Regions from separate parts of the Streptomyces sp. NPDC002795 genome, predicted to be linked through region 2. Evidence: riboswitches for the same ligand, from Rfam matches in the RefSeq annotation. Region 2 holds a riboswitch; the other holds the start of a gene.
What was found. A riboswitch is a leader RNA that binds a small molecule or an ion and turns the genes downstream of it on or off. The one in region 2 is predicted to bind cyclic di-AMP.

Region 1: another riboswitch for cyclic di-AMP. It lies ahead of ACFYWS_RS30375 (transglycosylase family protein); the one in region 2 lies ahead of ACFYWS_RS13715 (M23 family metallopeptidase).

Annotation. Positions count from the first base shown of each region.
Region 1 covers NZ_JBIAQB010000011.1:102,487-106,568, forward strand. The annotation lists gene eno (phosphopyruvate hydratase) at 1-1,227, opposite strand, end outside; gene ACFYWS_RS30375 (transglycosylase family protein) at 1,532-2,248, opposite strand; cyclic di-AMP (ydaO/yuaA leader) riboswitch at 2,253-2,456, opposite strand; gene ACFYWS_RS30380 (transglycosylase family protein) at 2,592-3,623, opposite strand; gene ACFYWS_RS30385 (recombinase family protein) at 3,863-4,082, opposite strand, start outside.
Region 2 covers NZ_JBIAQB010000004.1:112,750-116,831, reverse strand. The annotation lists gene ACFYWS_RS13730 (GNAT family N-acetyltransferase) at 1-128, opposite strand, end outside; gene ACFYWS_RS13725 (HPr family phosphocarrier protein) at 317-598, shown strand; gene ACFYWS_RS13720 (GntR family transcriptional regulator) at 806-1,492, opposite strand; gene ACFYWS_RS13715 (M23 family metallopeptidase) at 1,738-2,538, opposite strand; cyclic di-AMP (ydaO/yuaA leader) riboswitch at 2,551-2,714, opposite strand; gene ACFYWS_RS13710 (M16 family metallopeptidase) at 2,955-4,082, opposite strand, start outside.

The DNA of each region.
Region 1 (4,082 bases), on a different contig from region 2:
CAGGATCTCCTCGATGCGCAGGAGCTGGTTGTACTTGGCGACGCGCTCGGAGCGGGCCGGGGCGCCGGTCTTGATCTGGCCGCAGTTCGTGGCGACGGCCAGGTCGGCGATGGTGACGTCCTCGGTCTCGCCGGAGCGGTGGGACATCATGCACTTGAACCCGTTGCGCTGCGCGAGCTCGACGGCGTCCAGGGTCTCGGTCAGCGAACCGATCTGGTTCACCTTCACGAGCAGGGCGTTCGCCGAGTTCTCCTCGATGCCGCGGGCCAGGCGCTCCGGGTTGGTGACGAAGAGGTCGTCACCGACGAGCTGGACCTTGTCGCCCAGCTTCTCGGTGATGACGTTCCAGCCGGCCCAGTCGTCCTCGTACAGCGGGTCCTCGATGGAGACGAGCGGGTACGCGGAGACGAGCTCCTCGTAGTACTCCGTCATCTCGGCGGCGGAGCGCTCCTTGCCCTCGAACTGGTACTTGCCGTCCTTGTAGAACTCGGAGGCGGCGACGTCGAGCGCGAGAGCGATCTGCTGGCCGGGGACGTAACCGGCTTCCTTGATGGCCTCGAGGATCAGGTCGAGGGCCTCACGGTTCGAGCCCAGGTTCGGGGCGAAGCCGCCCTCGTCGCCCAGGCCGGTGGCCAGGCCCTTGCTCTTCAGGACCTTCTTCAGCGTGTGGTAGACCTCGGCGCCCCAGCGCAGGGCCTCGGAGAAGGACTCCGCGCCGATCGGCGCGATCATGAACTCCTGGATGTCGACGTTGGAGTCCGCGTGGGACCCACCGTTCAGGATGTTCATCATCGGGACCGGCAGCAGGTGCGCGTTCGGACCACCGAGGTAGCGGAACAGCGGCAGGTCGGAGGCCTCGGAGGCGGCGTGGGCGACGGCGAGGGAGACGCCGAGGATGGCGTTGGCGCCGAGCGAGCCCTTGTTGTCGGTGGCGTCCAGGTCGAACATCGCCTGGTCGATCAGGCGCTGCTCGGTGGCGTCGTAACCGACGAGCTCCGGGCCGATCTGCTCGATGACGGCGAGGACGGCCTTCTCGACACCCTTGCCGAGGTAACGGTTGGGGTCACCGTCACGGAGTTCGATGGCCTCGAAGGCACCGGTGGAGGCACCCGACGGGACGGCCGCGCGGCCGGTGCTCCCGTCGTCGAGGCCGACCTCGACCTCGACCGTGGGGTTGCCTCGGGAGTCCAGGATTTCCCGGGCTACGACGACGTCGATGGACGGCACGAGCATCTCCTTCTGGGATGTGACGCAGGCTATGCGGGCAACTGCTTGGAACGTGGCCCCGCACCCCTGAGCGTAACCGGCTCGCGGGCATCGGCCATCCGAACGCCCGCCTCGTGGACAACGCCCTGAGCGAAATGTTCCTTAACGGAACAAAAACAGCGACCTCCGTCCCGGATGTGCGGGACGAAGGTCGCGGAAGTGAGCGGCCCGTGGGGACGGGGGGCGGCGGGGGCTCGACGTCCGCCGATGCCGAGCCCGCGCCTGATGGCCTGGGAGGGCCTGAGGTCCTGTGCGGACCTGACGCTTAGCTGAGGTGCAGCTGCTGACCCGGGTAGATCAGGTTGGCGTCCTTGACGATGTCCTTGTTCTTCTCGAACAGCTGCTGCCAGGTCGTGTCGTGCGCCTCGGCGATCTTGCTGAGGGTGTCACCGGACTCGACCTTGTACTCGCCGTCACCCTTCTCGACCTTGTTACCGGTCGGGGTGGTGACGGTGTCCTGCTTCGGGGCCTCCTGCTTGGGAGCCTCCTGCTTCGGGGCCTCCTGCTTGGGGGCCTCCTGCTGCTGCGGCTGCTCACGCTGCTCGGAGCGGTCCGCACGCTGCTGGGTGTCCTGCTGCGAGGACGAGTCGTCCGCGGCACCCTCGTTCGGGGTGGAGGACAGGCTCGAGCCGCAGTTCGGCCAGGCGCCGGCGCCCTGCGAGGCGAGAACCTTCTCGCCGACGGCTATCTGCTCGGCCTTGGAGGCCTGGTCGGCGGTGGACGCGTACTGGTCGCCGCCGTGGGCGGACCACGTGGAGGCCGAGAACTGCAGGCCACCGTAGAAACCGTTGCCGGTGTTGGTGGACCAGTTGCCACCGGCCTCGCACTGCGCGACCTGGTCCCACTCGGACGTGGTGGCCGCGGAAGCGGAAGTGGCACCCATCAGCGGCACGGCGACGGCAGCAGCGGCGACGCCGCCGAGCGTGGCGACGCGAACGGCCTTGGACGGGCGGCGGTGCTTGTTCTTGCCGGAAAACAGCATGGAGACATCTCCTCACCGACGCCTGCGAGGTGAGCTGTCGGGTTCGGGCCAGTGAGTGCCCGGCAGACGCATCCTTGTGCGCTGCTTAACCCCAAGCCCGTCCGGTCTCCCGGAAGGGCGGCTTACCTGGGTCCCCCGCTCCTGCCTACGGCGCTGACGCGTCGACTGTTCCCGTACGGACGTTGGCAGGATTCGGCGTGACGTCCATCGGGGCCCGCTGAAGCGAGCGGTCACGAACGTAAGCGGTCGATCCGCCCGATTTCAAAGTTGATCAGGGGCTTTGAGACCCATGTCTCACTCACCCGACACCGGACAAAGCCCCCTGAACCGCCCCGAACCCTCGCTACCTTTTGTCCGTTCCGTCCCCAAGATCCAGGCTCTGACCAGGAAGGATGAGGTCTGGGTCGGTACCGACCGTCTCCTTGTTCCGCTCGTAGAGCGCGCCCCATCCGCCGTGCACGTCCTGAGCCTTCGCGATGTCCCAGAGGTTGTCGCCGGCGTGCACCTCGTACGCGTCGCCGGCGCGCTTGTCGTCGCGTGAGGCGTGACGCCCGTCTCCCGTACGGGAGTCGGAACCGTCGTCGTCATCGGCGGCGCGATCGCCGCGGTGGCGGCCGGACGTGGCGTCGTCCGACGCCTCGTCGGAGGGCGAGGCGGACGGCGGGGCGGACGGCGGGGCCGTCTCGGGGGCGGCGTCGTCAGAAGGCGCGTGGGACTTGTCACTTGAAGGGGTCGAGGAGTCCTCGGCCTTGTTACCGGAGGTATCGCCCGACGAGTCCGCCGAGGGGGCGTCCGACGGGTCGGAGCTCTCGGAGTCGTCGTGACTCTTGTCTCCCGAATCGGTCGGGTCGGTTGAATCGGCCGAATCCGTGGAGCCCGCCTTATCGGCGTCCTCGTCCGACTTGTTGTCGGTATCGGTGTCGGACGACGCGGACGACTCCGCCGACTCCGACGGCTGCGGCGACGCGGACACGCCCGGGTCGACGTCCGCCGAGTCGTCGCCGTTGGTGAGGCCCGACGTGAGCGAGCACATCGGCCAGGCGCTCACACCCTTGTCGTCAAGAACCTTCTCGGCGACGGATATCTGCTGCGAGCGGCTGGCCTGGTCGGCACGCGGGGCGTAGTCGAGCCCCCCGTACTGCTCCCATCTCTCCTGCGTGAACTGGAGACCGCCGTAGTAGCCGTTACCGGCGTCCAGACTCCACTGCCCACCGCTCTCGCACTCGGCGAGCTTGTCCCACGCCTGCGTGGTCGCGGCGCTCGCGCCGCTCGCGGCGAACAGCGGGATCGCGATGGCGCTGCCGGCGACTCCGGCGGCGACGACGAGAGCAGGGGCCTGACGGGGGCGTCGGTGTCGACCGTTCCCGGAGAGCATGCGGTTGCCTTTCGCGAGACTGATGCTGCTACGCGCGACGGGTGGTGCAAGTGGTGCGGGTTGTGTCTGTGTCGCGATGATCCGTGAACGTAGCTGCACTCGAACGCCTGTCACAAGTCGATGCAGCGTAGATCACGTGAAAGTCACAGTGTTGACGGTCCGTCAGTTCTGGAGTGTTCCGCACTCCGCGAACTGTGCGACGAATCCGCACAGTTCGCGGCAATTCAGGCCCGCCACTCTCAGGCGGCCGCCTCACCACTGACCCATGCGCCGAAGGGCTCGGTACCGCACTCACCGACGTTAGTGATGATCCGGAACGGGGGTACAACGGAACGTCTGAACATCGGTTGGCCCCGCTCCGCCGCGTGGAGCACCGCCATGACCGCAGGCCACGCCCCCTTCTTCCACCAGGACAGCTGACGCTCCCGGATCGCATACGCCGGCCCCCAGGTGGGCGGC
Region 2 (4,082 bases):
TAGAAGCTGGTCAGATGCTCGGCGTCCGCGGTGGTGATGGGCCTGATCCGCGCGGTGCCGCCGTCGCGCAGCACCACGTCGGCCTCCCAGTGGGCGGGGTACGCATGCCGGTCCGACGGGGTCTCCATGTCGCAAGAGTAGGGCCGGGCACTGACAGAAGACCGTCGGTCGTACGGGTCGCGGCCCGTGCGTACGGAAGGCACCCTATGGAGGACCGAAGGGCCGTGCCGGTGAGGACCTGGGTCCGCGCCACGCCCGCCTCCCGATATGGAACACTGGTCTAGACAACCGTGAGACACCTGAAGGGCAGCATCACATGGCTGAGCGCCGCGTCAACGTCGGCTGGGCCGAGGGCCTCCACGCCCGCCCCGCTTCCATCTTCGTCCGCGCTGCCACGGCGGCCGGCGTTCCCGTGACGATCGCCAAGGCTGACGGCAACCCCGTCAACGCCGCCTCCATGCTGGCCGTGCTCGGCCTGGGCGCGCAGGGCGGCGAGGAGATCGTGCTGGCCTCCGACGGAGAGGGCGCGGACGCCGCGCTGGACCGTCTGGCGAGGCTGGTCGCCGAGGGGCTCGAGGAGCTTCCCGAGACCGTCTGACATAAAGACAAAAGCAGTACGGCTGAGCCGCGCGTTCCCTGACGGGTCGCGCGGCTTTTTCGTTCACCATCGCGGAACCATTGCGGAACCCATTACAGAACCACCGCGGAGCAAATTGGGCGACAGGAAATAGGCAGCAGAAATTCATCCGCGCCCGCGTTCAACCCATTCGCCGAATAGTGCACCTCTTTGTATACGGCGCCGTTGTTAAACCTGGCGCCCCACCGTGTTGACTGCATGTTGCGAAGTCCTCACACGCCCGCCCGCGCGGGGGACGCGCAGTCTGTGGGCGGCCGTCGCGCGCTCCGCGTGCAGGGTGGCCAGCGCGCGGGCCCGCTCCGCGTCGCCCCGCGCCACCGCGTCGACGATGGCGCCGTGTTCGGCCCAGGACTCGGCCGGCCGGGCGGGGCTCTCCACGGCGTACATCCAGGCGATCTTGTGGCGGAGTTGGGTGAGCAGGGTGATCAGGCCGGGACTGCCTGAGGCCTGGGCGAGCGTCTCGTGGAACCAGCTGCCGAGGGAGCGCAGATCCTCGCTCTGACCCCGCCGACAGCGCTCCTGTCCCAGCCTGACCAGGCCGCGCAGCACCTTGAGGTGGGCCTCGGTGCGGCGCTGCGCGGCGCGGGCGGCGCCCATGGGTTCGAGCAGCATGCGGATCTCCAGGAGGTCGGCCGCCTCCCGCTCGGTGGGTTCGGCCACGCACGCGCCCGCGTGCCTGCGCGTGACGACGAACCCCTCCGCCTCCAGGGTGCGCAGCGCCTCGCGAACGGGCACGCGCGAGACCCCGTAGCGACGCGCGAGCAGTTCCTCGGTGAGCCTGCCGCCGCGCTCGTAGACCCCGGCGACGATGTCGTCGCGGATCGCTGTGCATACCGACTGCGCGGGAATGCGCATGACTCGACCTCCGCCTCAATGCCCGCGATACGCGGTCTATTGACGCCCGGTCAAGCGCGAATGGCACGCGGCCGGAACGTTTACCCGCGACTCTATTCCACCGGACTTGAATTTCCGACGCGGGAACTGAATCCGGGGATATTTTTTGGACAGCGCGGACCCGCGCACGTTTGGACAGTGCGGGCCCGCGCACGCGAAAGCCCCGGCTCGGTGAGCCGGGGCTTTCGTGGAGTGTTCCTGGTGGGTCAGACGTTCACACCGTGCTGGCGCAAGTACGCGACGGGGTCGATGTCCGAGCCGTAGTCGGGGCCGGTGCGGGCCTCGAAGTGGAGGTGCGGGCCCGTGACGTTGCCGGTGGCCCCGGAGAGGCCGAGCTGCTGGCCGGGGGTGACGTCCTGGCCGACGGAGACGCCGATGGACGACATGTGACCGTACTGGGTGTACGTACCGTCGTTCATCTTGATCACGACGTTGTTGCCGTACGCGCCGCCCCAGCCGGCCTCGACGACGGTGCCCATGCCGACCGAGTGCACCGAAGTGCCGCTGGAGGCGTGGAAGTCGATGCCGGTGTGGCTGCCGGAGGACCACAGTCCGCTGCCGGCCTGATACGAGGTGGAGACGTACGAGCCGGAGATCGGCGACACGTAGCTGTTCAGGCGCTTGCGCTCGGCCTCGCGGGCGGCGCGCTTCTTGGCCTCGCGCTCCTTCTCGGCCTTCTCGGCGGCCCGCTTCTTGGCCTCCGCCTCGGCCTTGCGCTTGGCTTCCTCGGCCTTCTTCTTGGCCTCGGCCTCGGCCTTCGCCTTGGCGGCGGCCTTCTGCTGCGCGGAGGCCTGCGCGTCGATCTGCTCGGCCAGGGAGTCGCCGATGGCCACGGCCTGCGTGAGGCCGTCGTGCGGGGCTATCGCGGTGTCGGCGGCGAGGGCGGGGGCGGCGAGGCCACCCACCACGCCCGTCGTGGTGATTGCGGCGACGCCCGCGACCTGAGCGGTGGTACGCGTCAGGCGGCTGGGACGGCGGTGCTTCCCGGTGGCACGGGTGAACCCCATGAAGTGGCTGGTCCTTTCCTTCCTTCTCGCCTACCGGGTTAGCTGACGGGTTCGGAGCAGGAAGGTCTCCTACAGGCCCCCTCCCCTCACGGGAAGAGCGCCCGATTCACCCCAGGGACTTCGGTGGGTCCCCGGCTCCCCTGGCTCGCACCACGGGGACTCGGCGATGACTGTCCGGTGTCGCGGGCGCGACGTACGTCTGGCGAACAGCCGGAGGGAACGCTAAGCGGGGCGTCTTTGAATCAACAAACAGAACCCGACTTTTGTAGTGCACGCCACAGGGCAGACAGGCAACCTCTATGCCAATTCGGACATTTGTGAGCGTGTGGCGATTGAAGGTGATCGTGACGGACGCCACGAAGCCCCGGCGGCCGATGCCGGCGCCGGGGCTTCGTGGTGTGCCTCGGGAGACGAATTCAGCCCGCGACCACCGTGACTTCGCCGATGCCGAGCGCCTTGACCGGCTCCTCGATCTGCGCGGCGTCACCCACCAGGATCGTCACCAGACGGTCCGCAGGGAAGGCGCTGACGACGGCAGCCGTGGCCTCCACGGTGCCCGTGGCGGCCAGCTGCCGGTACACCTGCGCCTGGAAGTCGTCCGGCAGGTGCTGCTCGACCTGGTCGGCGAGGGTGCTCGCGACGGCCGCCGCGGTCTCGAACTTCAGCGGGGCCACGCCCACCAAGTTCTGTACGGCGGTGTCCCGTTCGGCATCCGTGAGCCCGTCGGCCGCCAGCGTGCGCAGGACCTTCCAGAGGTCGTCGAGCGCGGGCCCGGTGTTCGGAGTGTCCACCGAGCCGCTGATGGCGAGCATCGCGGCACCGCTGCCGTCGGGCGCGGAACGCAGCACCTGGGCGAAGGACCGCACACCGTAGGTGTAGCCCTTCTCCTCGCGCAGGACGCGGTCCAGGCGCGAGGTGAGGGTGCCGCCCAGGCAGTACGTGCCGAGGACCTGCGCGGCCCACACACGGTCGTGCTTGTCCGGTCCGACCCGGCCCATGAGCAACTGCGTCTGCACGGCGCCCGGGCGGTCCACGATGACCACACGGCCTGTGTCGTCGGCGACGACCGGCGGCACGGGGCGCGGCTCGGCGGTGCCGCCGGTCCAGGCGCCGAGCGTGTCGGCGAGGAGGGCGTCCAGGTCGATGCCCGTCAGGTCGCCCACGACGACGGCCGTGGCGGTGGCGGGGCGTACGTGCCGGTCGTAGAAGGCACGCACGGCCGCCGCGTCGATCGCCGAGACAGTCTCCTCGGTGCCCTGGCGCGGGCGCGACACGCGCGCGTCGGCCGGGAAAAGCTGCTTGGAGAGCTCCTTGGCGGCACGCCGGGCCGGGTTGGCGCTCTCGTGCGGGATCTCGTCCAGGCGGTTGCGGACGAGGCGCTCGATCTCGCTGCCGTCGAAGGCGGGTGCGCGCAGGGCGTCGGCGAACAGGGCGAGGCCCTTGGAGAGGCGGGAGGCCGGCACTTCGAGGGAGGCACGGACGCCGGGGTGGTCGGCGTGCGCGTCCATCGTGGCGCCGCAGCGCTCCAGCTCAGCGGCGAACTC